Regions from separate parts of the Catenulispora sp. GP43 genome, predicted to be linked through region 1. Evidence: riboswitches for the same ligand, from Rfam matches in the RefSeq annotation. Region 1 holds a riboswitch; each other region holds the start of a gene.

Evidence for each region. A riboswitch is a leader RNA that binds a small molecule or an ion and turns the genes downstream of it on or off. The one in region 1 is predicted to bind cyclic di-AMP.
Region 2: linked by a shared signal. The riboswitch ahead of ABH926_RS19590 (transglycosylase SLT domain-containing protein) and the one ahead of ABH926_RS34625 (NlpC/P60 family protein) in region 1 are both predicted to bind cyclic di-AMP.
Region 3: linked by a shared signal. The riboswitch ahead of ABH926_RS41890 (NlpC/P60 family protein) and the one ahead of ABH926_RS34625 (NlpC/P60 family protein) in region 1 are both predicted to bind cyclic di-AMP.

What each region holds. Positions count from the first base shown of each region.
Region 1 is NZ_JBGCCT010000021.1:24,815-29,949, forward strand. It holds gene ffh (signal recognition particle protein) at 190-1,746, opposite strand; gene ABH926_RS34620 (exonuclease domain-containing protein) at 1,909-2,805, shown strand; cyclic di-AMP (ydaO/yuaA leader) riboswitch at 3,434-3,602, shown strand; gene ABH926_RS34625 (NlpC/P60 family protein) at 3,632-4,660, shown strand; gene ABH926_RS34630 (hypothetical protein) at 4,730-5,135, shown strand, end outside.
Region 2 is NZ_JBGCCT010000009.1:42,615-47,749, forward strand. It holds gene ABH926_RS19580 (DsbA family oxidoreductase) at 1-602, opposite strand, end outside; gene ABH926_RS19585 (AAA family ATPase) at 720-3,647, opposite strand; cyclic di-AMP (ydaO/yuaA leader) riboswitch at 3,911-4,062, shown strand; gene ABH926_RS19590 (transglycosylase SLT domain-containing protein) at 4,074-5,039, shown strand.
Region 3 is NZ_JBGCCT010000030.1:134,446-139,580, forward strand. It holds gene ABH926_RS41890 (NlpC/P60 family protein) at 328-1,437, opposite strand; cyclic di-AMP (ydaO/yuaA leader) riboswitch at 1,455-1,654, opposite strand; gene ABH926_RS41895 (PH domain-containing protein) at 1,868-2,659, opposite strand; gene ABH926_RS41900 (hypothetical protein) at 2,681-2,845, opposite strand; gene ABH926_RS41905 (NAD(P) transhydrogenase subunit alpha) at 3,071-4,189, shown strand; gene ABH926_RS41910 (NAD(P) transhydrogenase subunit alpha) at 4,186-4,560, shown strand; gene ABH926_RS41915 (NAD(P)(+) transhydrogenase (Re/Si-specific) subunit beta) at 4,557-5,135, shown strand, end outside.

The DNA.
Region 1 (5,135 bases):
CACGTGGGGACATGGCATCGGCAGCAGCCGGATGGACTCGGCGTTGCGCAGGAGAGAGGGCCATGCGCGACCGGTACAAGCTTCCATTGTGCCAGAACGTTCCGGCTGGTTGGGACGCCCCCGGCGCCGAGGAGCACCGGGGAGTCCCGAGGCGGCGTCGCCGAGCGTGCCGGCCCCACCGCGAGGCGGTTACTGCGGCGGGAGCAGGTTCTTGAACTCGTCCGGCAGCTCGAACTGGCCGCCGCCGGCGTCGCCGCCGAACGGAGAGCCGTTGCCGTCCTTGCGGGCCTGCCGCGCGGCCTCCTCGGCCTTGGCCTTGGCGGGGTTGCCCGAGCGCGAGCGGCCCTTGGACTTGGACCGCTGGTCGGCGGCCTTGGCCTTGGCCGACTTGCGCTTGGTGCCGCCCAGGCCGCCGGCCCCGGGCAGGCCCGGCATGCCGGGCATCCCGCCCTTGGCCATCTGCGACATCATCTTCTTGGCCTCGAGGAAGCGGTCGATGAGGTTGTTGACCTCCTGGACCGTGGTGCCCGAGCCCCGGGCGATGCGCTGCCGGCGGGAGCCGTTGATGATCTTGACGTCCTCGCGCTCGCCGGGGGTCATCGACTTGATGATGGCCGCGATCCGGTCGACGTCCTTGTCGTCGATCTCGTTCAGCTGCTGCTTGATGTCCCCGACACCCGGGAGCATGCCGAGCAGCTTCTTCATGGAGCCGAGCTTCTTCAGCTGCTCCATCTGCTTCAGGAAGTCGTCGAGGGTGAACTCGTTGCGGGCCAGCTTGTTGGCCATCGCCTCGGCCTCGCGGGCGTCGAACGCCTGCTCGGCCTTCTCGATCAGGGTGAGCATGTCGCCCATGTCGAGGATGCGGCCGGCCATCCGCTCGGGGTGGAAGACGTCGAACTCGTCGAGCTTCTCCCCGGAGGAGGCGAACATCACCGGCTTGCCGGTGACCTGGCGCACCGACAGGGCGGCACCGCCGCGGGCGTCGCCGTCGAGCTTGGTCAGCACCACGCCGTCGAACCCGACGCCGTCCATGAAGGCCTGCGCGGTGGTCACCGCGTCCTGACCGATCATGGCGTCGACCACGAACAGGACCTCGTCGGGCCGGACCGCGTCGCGGATGTCGGCGGCCTGCTTCATCAGGTCGGCGTCGATGCCCAGCCGGCCCGCGGTGTCGACGATGACCACGTCGTGCAGCTTGGCCTTGGCGAACTCGATCGAGTCCTGCGCGACCTTCACCGGGTTCCCGACGCCGTTGCCGGGCTCGGGGGCGAAGACCGGCACGCCGGCGCGCTCGCCGACCACCTGGAGCTGGGTGACCGCGTTCGGCCGCTGCAGGTCCGCGGCGACCAGGATCGGGGTGTGGCCCTGGTCCTTCACCCAGCGGGCCAGCTTGCCGGCCAGCGTGGTCTTGCCGGCGCCCTGGAGGCCGGCGAGCATGATCACCGTCGGCGGGTTCTTGGCGAAGCGCAGCCGCCGGGTCTCACCGCCCAGGATGGCGATGAGCTCCTCGTTGACGATCTTGACGATCTGCTGCGCCGGGTTCAGCGCCTTGGAGACCTCGGCACCCTCGGCCCGTTCCCGGACCGCGGCGATGAACGGGCGTACGGCCTGCAGCGAGACGTCGGCCTCGAGCAGCGCCTGCCGGATCGCGCGCAGCGTGTCGTCGATGTCCTGCTGCGAGAGCCGACCCTTGCCGCGCAGGTTCTTGAACGTCGTGGCCAAACGATCGGAGAGCGTGTCGAACACGTCGTAGTCATCCTTCGCGCGGAAATCAACAGATCGGGCGGATTAGAAAAACCGCCGTAGTCCACCAGAGTAGCCGCTGACGTCGCCCAACCCGAGTCTGGCCATGTTTGTCAGAACGGTGCGCCACCATGGTGGCAACACGAGGTGAGGGAGAACAACACAGTGACTCTGGTCAACAAGTACGCGGGGACGTGCGCCGCGTGCAAGGGTCGGGTGGAAGCCGAGGCCGGTACGCGCGCCAACGTGGACGGTGCGTGGCTGACCTATCACCATGAGTGCGCCCCGGCCTGGGAGCCCCGGCCCGCCGGCCAGAGCGGCCGGAGCGAGGCCCCGGCCGTCGTCCCGCCGCAGCGCGGGTCGCACGACGGCTGGCACCGCCGCCGGCTGGCCGGCTTCGACACCGAGACCACCGGCCGCGACCCGAGGACCGTGCGCATCGTCTCGGCGGCCATCGTCACCTCCGACGGCGCCGAGAAGACCTTCCTCATCGACCCCGGCGTGGAGATCCCCGCCGAGGCCACCGCGATCCACGGCATCACCACCGCCCACGCCCGCGAGCACGGCACGGAGCCGCGCCGCACGCTCGACGAGATCGCCGACGCGCTGGCCACCGAGCTGCGCGCCGGCACCCCGCTGGTGGTGTTCAACGCCCCCTACGACCTGACGCTGCTGGAGGCCGAGCTGGCCCGCAACGGCCTGACCCCGCTGGCCTCCCGCGCCCCGGTGGCCCCGGTGATCGACCCGCTGGTCATCGACCGGCAGATGGACAAGTTCCGCAAGGGCGCGCGCACGCTGGAGGCGCAGTGCCAGTTCTACGGCGTGACCATCACCCACGCCCACGACGCGGCGGCCGACGCGCTGGCCGCGATGAACCTGGCACAGGTGATCGGCGCCAGCTACCCGGCGGTGGGGACGCTGGACGCGGTGCGGCTGCACGAGGCGCAGGCGCGCTGGAAGGCCGAGCAGGAGGCGGACCGGGCGGCGTTCCGCGAGCGGCGCGGGGAGAAGTCGTACGCCGAGCCGGAGTGGCCGACCCGGCCGCTGGCCACCTCGGCGTGACACAGAACACACCCCCACAGCAGTAGAGGCAAGCGGCGGGGGGGCCCGGGCCCCGGGGGCCCCCCCCGGGCGGGGATTAAGGCCCCGTACCAAAGCCCCGATCGCCCCCCCGCGGGCCCGCGGGCGCCGCCCCCCCCGCCCCCGCCCCCCGCCCCCCAACCCCCCCCCCCCCCCCCCCCCCCCCCCCCCCCCGGGGGGGCCCCCCCCCCCCCGCCCCCCCCCGCCGCTGTCGTCTAAACAGGCCACTGACATTCGCCGCATAGCGCCGCCGCGATCCCGGCCGGCCGCGCCGCCGAGCCGGCGAAATGCCGGACCAGCAGGCACTCTTACAGCACTTTCGCGCTTTGCACCCGTGATCCCGATCGATGATGCCGACAACACGTCGGAAAGAACCACGCGATCGACCCAGTCCGAACCAGGACAGCCCGGACTGAATCAGGACCACTAAACGCCTGGCGAAGTAAAATCCTGGTATAGCGTCCTGGGCCGATCCCTTTTGTCGTTCGGGGTCTCGCTAGGGTTACGGCCGGACCCCCGTAACCACGCCGCCCAACCTGGACGGTGGCGGGAGTTCACGCCGAATCCGGCGAAGCGCGACCCGCCGTTTCCACGGACTCCCACACGGTCCGAGGGCGGAGCGCCGATCTGGAACCGGGGACCCACAAGTCCCACCGGCCCGCATGCACTGGGGCCAAGGGGTGAATCGGTCCGCTGCGTACCCCCGCGCGGCGGCCTGCAGGGCACGCTTCTCAGCCCGAACCCGACAGCTAACCCGGTAGGCGGCAGGGAGAGAAGGAGAGTCGCCCTAGTGGCGTCCCACAAAACCGTGACCACTCACCGCGCGTCCAAGAAGACGATCACCGCCCCCCGTACCGCGGTGACGCTGGCGACCGCCACGGTCGGTTCCATCGCCCTGGTTCCGGGTCTGGCCCACGCCGACCCGACGCCGAACCTGAACGATGTCAAGAACCAGGTCAACAACCTCCACCAGCAGGCCGAGCAGGCCTCGGAGGCGTACGACCAGGCGGCCACCAACCTGGCCGCGCTGCAGAACAAGGTCAACCAGATCCAGGCCCGCATCACCGCGGAGCAGTCGCAGCTGACCAACGCGCAGTCCTCGCTGGGCAGCCTGGCCGCCGCGCAGTACCGCGCCGGCGGCGTGGACGACTCGCTGCAGCTGATGCTGTCGGCCTCCCCGGACAACTTCCTCCAGCAGGCCACCGCGAACTCCGAGGTGTCCACCCGCTCTGCCGCCTCGATGCAGACCGCGCAGGAGATCAAGCGCCAGCTGGACCAGGACAAGACCGAGGCCTCCTCGGACCTTCAGCAGCTGCAGAAGACCCGCGACGAGATGGCCCAGAACAAGACCGACATCGACGCCAAGGAAAAGCAGGCGCAGGCCCTGCTGGACTCGCTGACGCCGACCCAGCGCACCGAGTACCAGCAGCAGCAGACGCAGGCCAACCAGCAGAACGTCAAGACGCCGGCCAACCTGCCGCCGGCGCCGAACGCCCGCGCCGGGATAGCGGTCGCGTTCGCCAAGGCGCAGCTCGGCAAGCCCTACGTCTACGGCGCCGACGGCCCGAGCAGCTTCGACTGCTCCGGCCTGACGATGGCCGCCTGGGGCGCCGCCGGGGTGTCGATGTCGCACTCCTCCTCGGCGCAGGCCTATGAGTTCCCCCAGGTCAGCGAGGCCAACATCGCCGTCGGCGACCTGGTCATCTACTACGGGAGCCTGCACCACGTCGGGATATACGTCGGCAACGGCATGATCATCCACGCCGCGATGCCGGGCACGGTGATCCAGTACGCCCCGCTCCACTCGATGCCTGTGGCGATGATCGTGCGGCCGTAGTATCGTGCCGAGCCAGCCGCGGGGCGCCGACGTCACGTCGGCGCCCTTCGACGTTGTCAGGGGGACGGAATGTCAGAGTACGAAATCGGCCGGGAGGCCGAGGAGTTCCAGGAGCCGGCGACCGCCGGGGAGCAGGCCCGGGAATCGGCCGACGAGCGGGCGGACGAGCCGGCTGAGGTAGCGGCCGAGGCACTGGTCGAGGAGCCGGCCGACGAGCCGGTCGAGGAATACACCGAGCCCTACGCCGACCCGCAGGAGTGGATCAGCGAACTGGTCGCCAAGCTGGAACGCGCCGAGCAGGGCATCGGCTCCGGGCCGCGCGACGCGCTGATGGCGCGGATCAAGCTGGCGCAGGCCTATTCGGAGCTGGGCGACTCGGTGCAGGCCGCGCCGCTGGCGGTGGCGAACGTGGCGCAGGCCAGGCGGCTGTTCCCGTCGAGCGAGGGGATGCTGCGGCAGCTGCGGGAGTTCCGGG
Region 2 (5,135 bases), on a different contig from region 1:
AACACCTCGGCCGGCTGGCCGCCGGACACGCCGAACTTGCGGTCCAGCACGAAGAACGGCACGCCGTTCGCGCCCAGCATCTGCGCCTCCTGCTCGTCGGCGCGGACCTCGGCGGCGTACGCCGTCTCGTCGGCGAGCACCGCGCGCGCCTCGTCCGCGTCCAGGCCGACCTGCACGGCGAGCTCGATCAGACGCTCGTCGTCGAACAGCGAGCGCTCGTCGGCGAAGTGGTTGTGGAACAGGGCAGCTACCAGTTCCTTCTGCTTGCCGCGCGCGTTCGCGAAGTGGATCAGGCGGTGCATGTCGAAGGTGTTGCCGACGTCGTGGGCGCCGAAGATGTATTCCAGGCCGCTGGCATGGGCGTTGGACGCGACGCGCTCCTCGGCGGCCTTCGCCTGCTCCAGGCTCATCCCGTACTTCTTCGCCAGCATCGGGATCACGTCGGACACCGCGCCCTTGGGGAGCGTCGGGTCCAGTTCGAAGGAGCGGAAGACCACCTCGACGTCGTCCTTGTGGGCGAAGGCCGACAGGCCCTGCTCGAAACGCGCCTTGCCGATGTAGCACCAGGGGCAGGCGACGTCACTCCAGATCTCGACGCGCACGGCGGTTCACTTCCTTATTACTAGGCACTGGGGGTGCGGGCCCGGAGGGGGTTGGGGCCCGCACGTGTTGTTCAACGGTGAACTACCTCACGGAATTCCGCGGGCCGGCGTGACCCGTCACACGTGTTCCACCCTCGCCACCGGTTCGGCGCCGGCCAGTTCCGCGCGGCTGCTCACGCCGAAGCGGCGGAACAGGCGGGTCAGGTTCCCTTCGACCGCCTTCACCGACACCTGGAGTGCGGCGGCTATCTGGCGGTTGGTGGCGCCGGAGCGGACCAGTTCCACGATCTGGCGCTCGGTCGCGCTCAGCGGTTCGGCCGGGGTGTCCAGGCGGGCCAGGCGGCCCTGGACGAAGCGCAGCCAGGGGCCGCAGCCGGCCGCCGCGTAGGCCGTGGCCGCCGATTCCCACGCGGTGCGGGCCGCGGCCCGGCGGCGTGCGCGGCGTTCCAGTTCGCCGAGGGTCACCTCGGCGCGGGCTATCTCCAGCGGGTAGGGGTGCTCGGCGGGGATGGCGGCGCGCAGACGGTCGGCGGCTTCGCGGGCGTCGGCGGCCAGGCCGTGGCGCAGCAGGCGGGCCCGGGTCAGGCCGAGCTTGACCACGTCGCGTTCCAGGCGGCGGGCGGCTTCCTGGGCCTCGTCGAGGATGCGGTCGGCCGCCGAGAACGAGCCGCAGCGGGCCAGGGTCTCGGCCAGGTCCGCGTCGACCAGGAAGGTCGCGGGGTCGACCATGCCCACGTTGCGCATCAGGGTCCTGCCGCGGGCCAGGTGGTGCGCGGCCTGGGAGGAGCGGTCCAGCAGAAGCTCGGCGCGGCCCAGGAAGGCGTGCGCGTAGCCGGTGAACTCCGAGTCGCCGGAGGCGGTGCCGGCCTCGATGGCGCGCTGGGCGACGTCCACGGCAGCCTCCGCACTGCCGTTGGACAACTCGGCCGCGGCCGACAGGATCAGCGCCTGCACGCTGGAGGAGCCGGTCTCGGCCCGCAGCCGGCTGCCCAGCAGCGCCGCCTCGTGCGCCTGGCGGCACAGGCCGGCCCGCTCGTTCACCGAGGCCACCAGGTGCAGCACGTCGCCGAGGTCGCGCAGGCGGCCGGCGCGCTCGACGTCGGCGCGCAGCCGGGCCGCGGTGGCCAGGGCGTCGGCGACGTCGCCGCGGCGCAGGAACCAGATGATCAGGGACTTGCGGACGGCGATGGACGGCAGCGTCAGGTCCCCGCCCAGCCCCAGCGCCTCGGCCTCCTCCAGCGATTCGATGGCCCGCTCGGGGTCGGTCTGGATCTCGGTCGGGACGCGCATCGCGATGGACTCCGCGCGCAGGCTCCGGTCGCCGGTGGTCAGGGCGTACTCCTCGGCGCGGGCCAGGGCGGACAGCGCCTCCTCGACCGAGCCGGAGCGGAAAGCGTGGTCGGCCCGCTGCAGGCTCACGCGCGCCCGCAGGTCCGGGCGCCCGGCGGCGTCGGCCTCGGCGGCTTCGAGCAGCAGGCCCTGCGCGGATATGTCGTCGTCGAGCTCGACCAGCAGCAGGCGCGCGCCGACGCGGCAGGCCGGGTCCGGTCCGGCCGCGACGGCCTCGGCGGCTTCGCGGGCCTGGCGCGGCAGGCCGGCGTCGAAGGCGGCGCGCGCGGCTTCGAGGCGGCGGCGGGAGGCCACGTCGGTGTCCGCCGGCGGCCCGCCGGCATTCGCCGGGCCGGCACCAGGGCCCGCGCCCGGGCCGGCGGCCGATCGCAGGGCACCGTCGACGGCGTCAACAGTGGCGTCAACAGTGGCGTCGGCGGTGTCGGCGGCGTCCACGGCGGCGGTCGCCGACAAGCTGTCGGTACCGTTCGCCAGGGTCACGCCGTTCGCCAGGGTCACGCCGTCCGCCGGCGTCCGGTCGGCGGCCATCCGGAACAGCTCGGCGGCGGTGCCCGGGGCGCCGCGGAACACCGCGATGCGGGCGGCCTCCTCCAGCTCGGCGGCCAGCTCCTCGGTGGCGTCCGACGTCGCCAGAGCGTGGTGCCGTGCGCGCTCCAGCGGGTCGTCGTGGGCCTGGGCGAGCTTCGCGTGGCACTCCTGGCGGGCCTCGATATCAGCGTCCGCATACACGATCTCGCGCAGCAGCGGGTGTGCGAAGCGCGGCTCCAGGTCCCGGCCGGAGACGATGATGCCGGAGGCCAGCGCCTGCGACAGGCCCCATTCGTGGCCGGCCAGCAGTTCGCGCGGCGGGCGCGCGGCGGTCGAGATCAGCAGCAGCGCGTCGCGGGCGGCCTTGGGCAGCGCGTGCAGCCGGTCGGCGAGCAGGCCGCGCAGGCGCTCGGGCACCAGCAGCGGGTCGCCGGGCTGGACCACGGTCCCCGATCGCAGTGCGGCGCGGCCCAACTCCAGCGCGTAAAAAGGGTTCCCGCCGCTGGCGTCCCGGATCCGCTGCGACAGCTTGTCGGTGGGACGCAGGCCCAGGCGGGTCCGCAGCAGTTCGGAGACCACCGGGCCGGGCAGGTTACCCAGGGCGATCTCGACGGCGTCCTCCGGCAGCAGCCCCCACCAGGTGGGCTCCTGGCCTTCCGAGAGCCGCTCGGCGGCGAGCACGCGCACGCGGCTGCCCTGGCGGCGGCGCACGGCGAAGGCCAGCACCTCGGCGGTGGCCGAGTCCAGGCAGTTGACGTCGTCCAGGATCAACAGCACCGGACGCTCCGCGGCCAGCGCACGCAGCGCCTCGACCACCGCGACGCGGATCGCCAGCTGGTCGGTGGCCGCACCGTCGGGGACCGAGCGCATCAGGACACCGTCGAAGGCCGGGCGCAGGTGATAAGGCACCACTTCTGGCCGGGAAGCGACGGCGTCGGAGAACAGGTCGTACAGGCCCAGATAGGGCAGCCAGGACTCGGCCGCCGCCGAGGCGGAGCGCAGCACCAGCTGCCCGGCCGCCGCGCACGCCGAGCCGATCGCGTCCAGCAGCGCTGATTTGCCGATTCCGGCTGGGCCGCTGACCAGGACCCCGCCGCCGGCGGCCAACGCCGCCATGCATTTCTCGAGCGTCTGCTGCCGGCCGAGTATCGCTGGTGCGTCCTTCACGCAAGGAAGTGTCCTCCCGTCTGCGGCCTATTGGCGAGTCCGAAGTACCGGCTCGTGCACAGAGCGTCTCTGACATACGGCGAAATACCTTATGTCCGATTCCTCCGCGTTTTCCGCATCGAAATCAATCACTGGATATAGAAGCCGCAGCTACCGAGCGCGTTGTTATCTTTTCGAGACCATCTCAGCGTGCATTTCCGCCGCTGGTCCCGCTACGGTCGCAGACCAGGCACGCCGGTCCTTAGACCCGGAAATCGGGACACCGGCTGCCTACGCCGAATCCCAAAAGCGTGCAAAGCGCCGGACGGGAACCGGGGACCCACGTCCCAATGGGGTGAATCCGCTTCCGAAGTGGTAGGGCAGCCTCTTTCGCCCGAACCCGTCAGCTAACCCGGTAGGCGGTCAAAGAGGAAGAACACAACGTAGATGCGCACTCCCCTGGTGCTCGGCCGCCGTTCCCGCGGCCTGACCCTGACCGCCGCCGCCCTCGGCGCGGTCGCCGTCCCGACCCTCGCCTCGGCGGCCCCCGCGTTCGCCGCGGCGCCGCACGCCGCCCCCGTGGCCGCCCCGGCCCTGGCTCCGGCTCCGGCCTCGGCCGTGGCCGCCGCCGTCGCCGCCGCCGCTCCGGCCCCGGCCGCCGCCCCGGTCGCCGCCGCCCCGAAGGCCGCCGCGCCCAAGACCGACGCCCCGGCCTCGGAGAGCTACACCGTCCGCTCCGGCGACACCCTGTCCGGCATCGCCCAGGCCAAGCTCGGCGACGGCAGCAAGTACCCGGAGATCTTCAAGCTCAACACCGGCAAGGCCCAGGCCGACGGCCGCAAGCTGTCGGACCCGAACCTGATCATCACCGGCTGGGTCCTGAACCTGCCGGGCGCCAACGGCACCGCGGCCCCGGCGTCGACCTCGTCCTCGACCTCGACCTCGACCTCGACCTCGAACCAGCCGGTCGTGGAGTCCGCGCCGGTGAAGTCGACCCAGTCGGCCAAGACCACCACCCAGACCACGACCCAGAGCGCCACCGCGGCCTCGGCGTCGACCGGCACCTACGCCAACAACCTGGACGGCTGGATCAAGCAGGCCATCTCGATCCTGAACGCGCACGGCTACTACGTCTCGTACAACGCGATCTACCAGACCGTGATGCACGAGTCGGCGGGCAACCCGAGCGCCACCAACGGCTGGGACTCCAACGCCGCCGCCGGCCACCCGTCGATCGGTCTGATGCAGACCATCCAGCCGACGTTCAACGCGTACGCGCTGCCGGGCTACGGCAACATCTACAACCCGGTGGCCAACATCATCGCCGGCGTCCGCTACGCGGCGGCCGTCTACGGCTCGCTGGACTCCGTCGTCGCGGCGCGCTGCGGCGGCTCCTGCTGGTACGGGTACTGATCCCGCACCGGTCCACCGGTTCCCCTGTGTTGACAACCGAAAGCCCCCGAACGGATCGTCGTTCGGGGGCTTCGGCCGTCCTGTATCAGGCCTAGA
Region 3 (5,135 bases), on a different contig from region 1:
ACAGCAGCGGGGCCTATTAGGAGCTGTGAGCAGTACTACGCAAAAATGCGGAGCCGTTCCACTCGTCCCGGGTACGGCTGTCTACGCGCACTGTCCAGAGCCTGTCCAGAGCCCTGTCCAGGCCCCTGGTCGCCCTTGACCGAGCCTGGACGGCTCCGGCAGCGCGCCGCCGCGGACCCCGCACCTCGCCGGTGGCGTCCGGCCCGGTTTCGGGGAGAAAGACCAGGCCAGACCCCGTGCCCGCGCGCGGCGCGCAGCGGTTCGTCCCGGACCCACACAGACCGGGACGAACTGGCGCACGCCGCGCACGGACGGGTTAGCGGTGCCTCAGGGGCGGGCGTAGGACACCAGCGGCATGGTGCTGACCGCGGCGATCTCGACGTTCGTGCCCGGGTGCGGCGCGTGGATGACCAGGCCGTTGCCTATGTACAGGCCGACGTGGTCCACGTAGCTGCTGTTCCCGTAGAAGAACACCAGGTCGCCCGGCTGGGCCGAGGACGCCGGGACGGCCGGCAGCCCCTGCATCTGCGCCGTGGCGGTGCGCGGGATCGATACGCCGGCCGCCTTCCAGGCCGCCTGGGTCAGCCCCGAGCAGTCGTAGCCGCCCGGGCCGGTCGCGCCGAAGATGTACGGCTTGCCGATCTGCGACTGGGCGAAGGCCACCGCCGCGGCGGCGCGGCCGGACACCGACGGGATCGTCACCTTGGTCGAGCCGCTGGAGGAGGAGCCGGACGAGGACGAGCCGGAGGACGACGTCGAGCTCTGCGAAGCCGCCTGGGCGGCCGCCACGGCCGCGGCGCGCTGCCTGGCCTGCTCGGCCTCCAGCGCGGCCCGCTGCTGCGCCTGCAGCGAGTTCAGCAGCGCCTGGGCCTTGGCCACGTCGCCGTCGTACTGCTTCTTGGTCGCCTCGGCGGCCTTGGTCTGCTGGTCCAGCAGCGCCATCTTGGCCGCGGCCTGCCTGGCCTTGGCCGCCAGGTCCGCCTTCTGCTGTGCCAGCAGGGTCAGCGTGTCGGCGTTGTTGGCCTGGACGCGGCCGACGGTGGCCGACATCTCCATCATGGTGGAGGGGTCGGCCTGCATCATCACCTGCAGGGTGGGGTCCATGCCGCCGCTGCGGTACTGCTCAGCGGCCAGTCCGCCGAGGCGGGTGCGGGTCTGGTCCATGGTCGCCTGCTCGGCGGTGATCTGCCGGTTGATGCCGTCGACCTGCTGCTGCAGCTTCGCCTGGGCGTCCTGGGCGGCGTTGTAGGCCTCGTCGGCGGAGGCTTCCTGCTGGTAGAGCTTGTTGAGCTGGTCGTTGACCTGCGCGATGGTGGGCTGCGGGTCGGCGTTGGCGACGCTGGGCACCAGGACCATGGTCCCGGCCGCGGCCGCGCCGAGGGCCAGCTTGGTGTACTTCGGGGCACGCGGACGACGATGTCGGGCGGTGACAGTCATGCGAGCTTCTGGGCTCCATCTCCTCCTTGTCCGCCTACCGGGTTAGCTGACGGATTCGGACTGAAGAAGTAGCCCTACGGTCGCACGCGCACACACGACGGCGAGTGCACGCCGACCGATTCACCCCACTGGCGCCACCCTCGCTTACCGCTCGGGCCGCGCCGACGAACCTGGTTCCCCGGCTCCGCGACGGGCGCGGACTCGGCGGTGCCTCGACGCCCGGTACCTGCTGGCCCGTTGGGAGCGGCGAAGCCCTGTGGACGTTAGTCACCGGCGGCCTGCCTAACAAGCGACAAGTCCATGATTCGTTCAGCGAACGCTTAGATACCGGCCACCCTTCGGGCAGGGTCGGAAACCGGCTGTATACGAAGAAGAAGGCCCAGACGCTCCCGTTTCGGGGGCGACCTGGGCCTCGGACACGGATGTCCGGTTAGTGGAAAAAGCGAATCCTGCGACGTTTGTTGCCCGCCGTTGTGACGTCGGTCTCAAACGCCCGCTCGCCCTTGGCATCACGGAAAGACCGCACGTTGAGCATGGCCGCGTTCACAGGGTGTGCCTTGTCGTCATCTGCCGGACTCTTCACGGATACCGGAGGCATGACGATCTCGACCGGTTCGCCGTTCATGTCCGGCAGGACCGCGCCGACGATGCGCACCTCCTGCGGATCCTTCGGACCGGACTTGGCGCCCGGGCCGTACAACAGGTTGCTGATCTCCAGCCAGGTCTGCTCCACGTGCGAGATGTAGTCCAGGCCGCGCTTGCCCAGCGGCGCGTCGCCCACGGCCTTGGCGTTGAACCGCCCGTAGCCCAGGATCCGGCCGAGCAGGTCCCGCTCCACGCGCATGTCGTTCACCTTGCCCAACGGCAGCGCGTCGAAGGACCGGGTGATCACCCCGTGGGTGTGCAGGATCCGCTTGTTGGTCACTATCAGCAGGTCCTGGTTCCACACCGCGAGGTTCCAGAACATATAGAGGAAGGCGATACCGGCTACCGCCCAGGCTCCGAGCCGCAGCTTGCCGGCGTCCGGCACGGAGAAGATGTCGATGCCCATCGCGGCGACCGCCGCGGCGACCGCGATCAGCACCGGGATGATGATCGCGGCCAGGTGATGTCGTACCGCTATGACCAGTCGCTCGCCCGGCACGAGGTACCGCTTGGCACGGTCCTCGAGCTCGGGCCGGAGCAACATCCGGCCGTACAGCGGTGGTGATGAGTCGGACACGTCGGGATACCGTCTGCCCGATCAGCTTGCGACGAGGTTGTGGAACGTGTCGCCGAGCGTCTTGCCGACGCTGGCCACCCAGTTCAAGGCCCCTTGGACCAGGTTGCCCGCGCCTGACGGGTTCTGGACCACGAAGTAGATCAAGAAGAGCACGATGCCCCACTGCACGGCCGGCTTGAGTTTCACGTCAGATCCCCTTCATCTGGACGGTCGAGGTGCCGCGCGACCGGAAGTCAGCATCATGCGAAGCGTTCCCGGTTCACTCCTACCTAACAGCTTCCCCACTGTGTCAAAGCCTAGCCGGGGCAACGGGTTTTGATGTGGTCCAGCGCCAAGGCTGGCGATAACGACTCAGTGGACTTCTGCGTCAGGAGGCACACAAAGCAAGCATTCCCCGGCTAGGTTGATCGCATGCAGATCGGTGTCTTGACCGAAACCGCCCCATTTGAGCGCCGGGTGGCGCTCACCCCCGACTCCGCGGGACGCCTGATCACGGCAGGTCACAGCGTGTACGTCCAGTCCGGCGCGGGCCAGGGGGCCGCCGAGGACGACGACGCCTACCGCGCCGCGGGCGCCATGATCGCCGGGAGTCCGGAAGAAATCTTGGGGAACATCGATCTCTTAACCGCTGTCGGACAGCTGGACCAGCAGACCGCGGCGAAGCTCAAGCCGGGCACCGCGGTGATCGGACTGTCCTCCCCCAAGGACGGCCGCGGCCCGGCCGGCGTCCTGGTCGGCCGGCACGCCAGCTTCTTCGCCCTGGAACTGCTCCCCCGCATCACCCGCGCGCAGTCGATGGACGCCTTGTCCTCCCAGGCGATGGTGGCCGGCTACCGCGCGGGGCTGATCGCCGCCGAGCGGCTGCCGCGCTTCTTCCCGCTCTTGATGACCGCGGCCGGAACCGTTCCGCCGGCCAGGGTCGTGGTCCTGGGCGCCGGCGTGGCCGGGCTGCAGGCGATCGCCACGGCCAAGCGGCTCGGCGCGGTCGTGGAGGCCTACGACGTGCGCGCCGCGGCGGCCGAGGAGATCCGCTCGCTGGGCGCCAAGTCGATCACGTTGGACGTGGAAAGTCAGACCGCTGCCAGCGGCGGCTACGCCAGCGAGCAGGCCGCCGACGCGGCCGACCGGCAACGTAAAGCCCTGACTCCCTACGTGGCCGCCGCCGACGTGGTGATCACCACCGCGGCGGTCCCGGGACGGCCGGCGCCGCTGCTGGTCACCGCGGCGATGGTGGAGACGATGCGCCCCGGCTCGGTAATCGTCGACCTGGCCGCGGACAACCCGAACGGCGGCAACTGCGAGGTGTCGCGCCCCGGCGAGGACGTCCGGCACCACGGCGTGCTGGTCCACGGCGGCCGCAACGTCCCCAGCCAGCTGGCCGCGCACGCCTCCCGGCTGTACGGCGCGAACATGGCGGCGTTCATCCTGGCCATGTGCCAGGACGGAGTGCTTTTATCAACTCCCGAGGACATCGCCGGCGACGAGATCGCCGCCGCCTGCTGCGTGCTGCTGAAGGGTGAGTTCAGATGAGTTCCACAGCGTGGTTGACGGTCTTCGTGCTGGCCGTCTTCCTCGGCTTCGAGGTCATCTCGAAGGTCTCCTCGATCCTGCACACCCCGCTGATGTCCGGCGCCAACGCGGTGCACGGCGTGATCCTGGTCGGCGCGATCATCGCCACCGGGTCCACGACCGACAACGTGCAGCTGGCGCTCGGGCTGCTGGCGATCGTGATGGCCACGGTCAACATGGTGGGCGGGTTCACCGTCACCGACCGGATGCTGGGGATGTTCGCGAAACCCAAGCGGGCGCCGGGTGATCCGGGAGCGTCCGGTACTTCCGGTAGCGCGGCTGGCCCCTCTGCTTCCACTTCTTCCTCTTCTTCCGGGGAGGCCGGCAAGTGAGCAGCGCCTGGAGGGACACCGCGTACCTCATCGCGGGGATCTGCTTCATCCTCACCCTCAAGGGCCTGTCGGCGCCGCGCACCGCGCGCATGGGGACCCTCATCGGGTCCTGCGGCGCCGCGCTGGCGGTGATCGTCGCCCTGACCACGCCGCACCTGAAGCACCTGGGGCTGATCATCGGCGCGATCGTGGTCGGCGCCGCGATCGGCCTGCCGACCGCCCGGCAGGTGCGGATGACCGCGATGCCGCAGCTGGTCGCGCTGTTCAACGGCGTCGGCGGCGGAGCGGCGGCGCTGGTGGCCGCCGTGGAGTTCCTGCGGCCCGGCAAGGGGATCGAGCACGCGGCCACCGCGGACCTGGCGGCGACCGCGTTCACCATCCTGGTCGGCGCGGTCTCGTTCTCCGGATCGATGATCACGTTCGCCAAGCTGCAGGAGCTGATGACGACCCGCCCGGTGGTGCTGCCGGCCGGGCGCTGGGTGACCATCGGGATCGCGACGGCCTCGGCGCTGTTCGCGGTGCTGCTCGTGCCGTGGCCGAGCACGGCGCTGATGGTGCTGCTGGCGCTGGTGGCG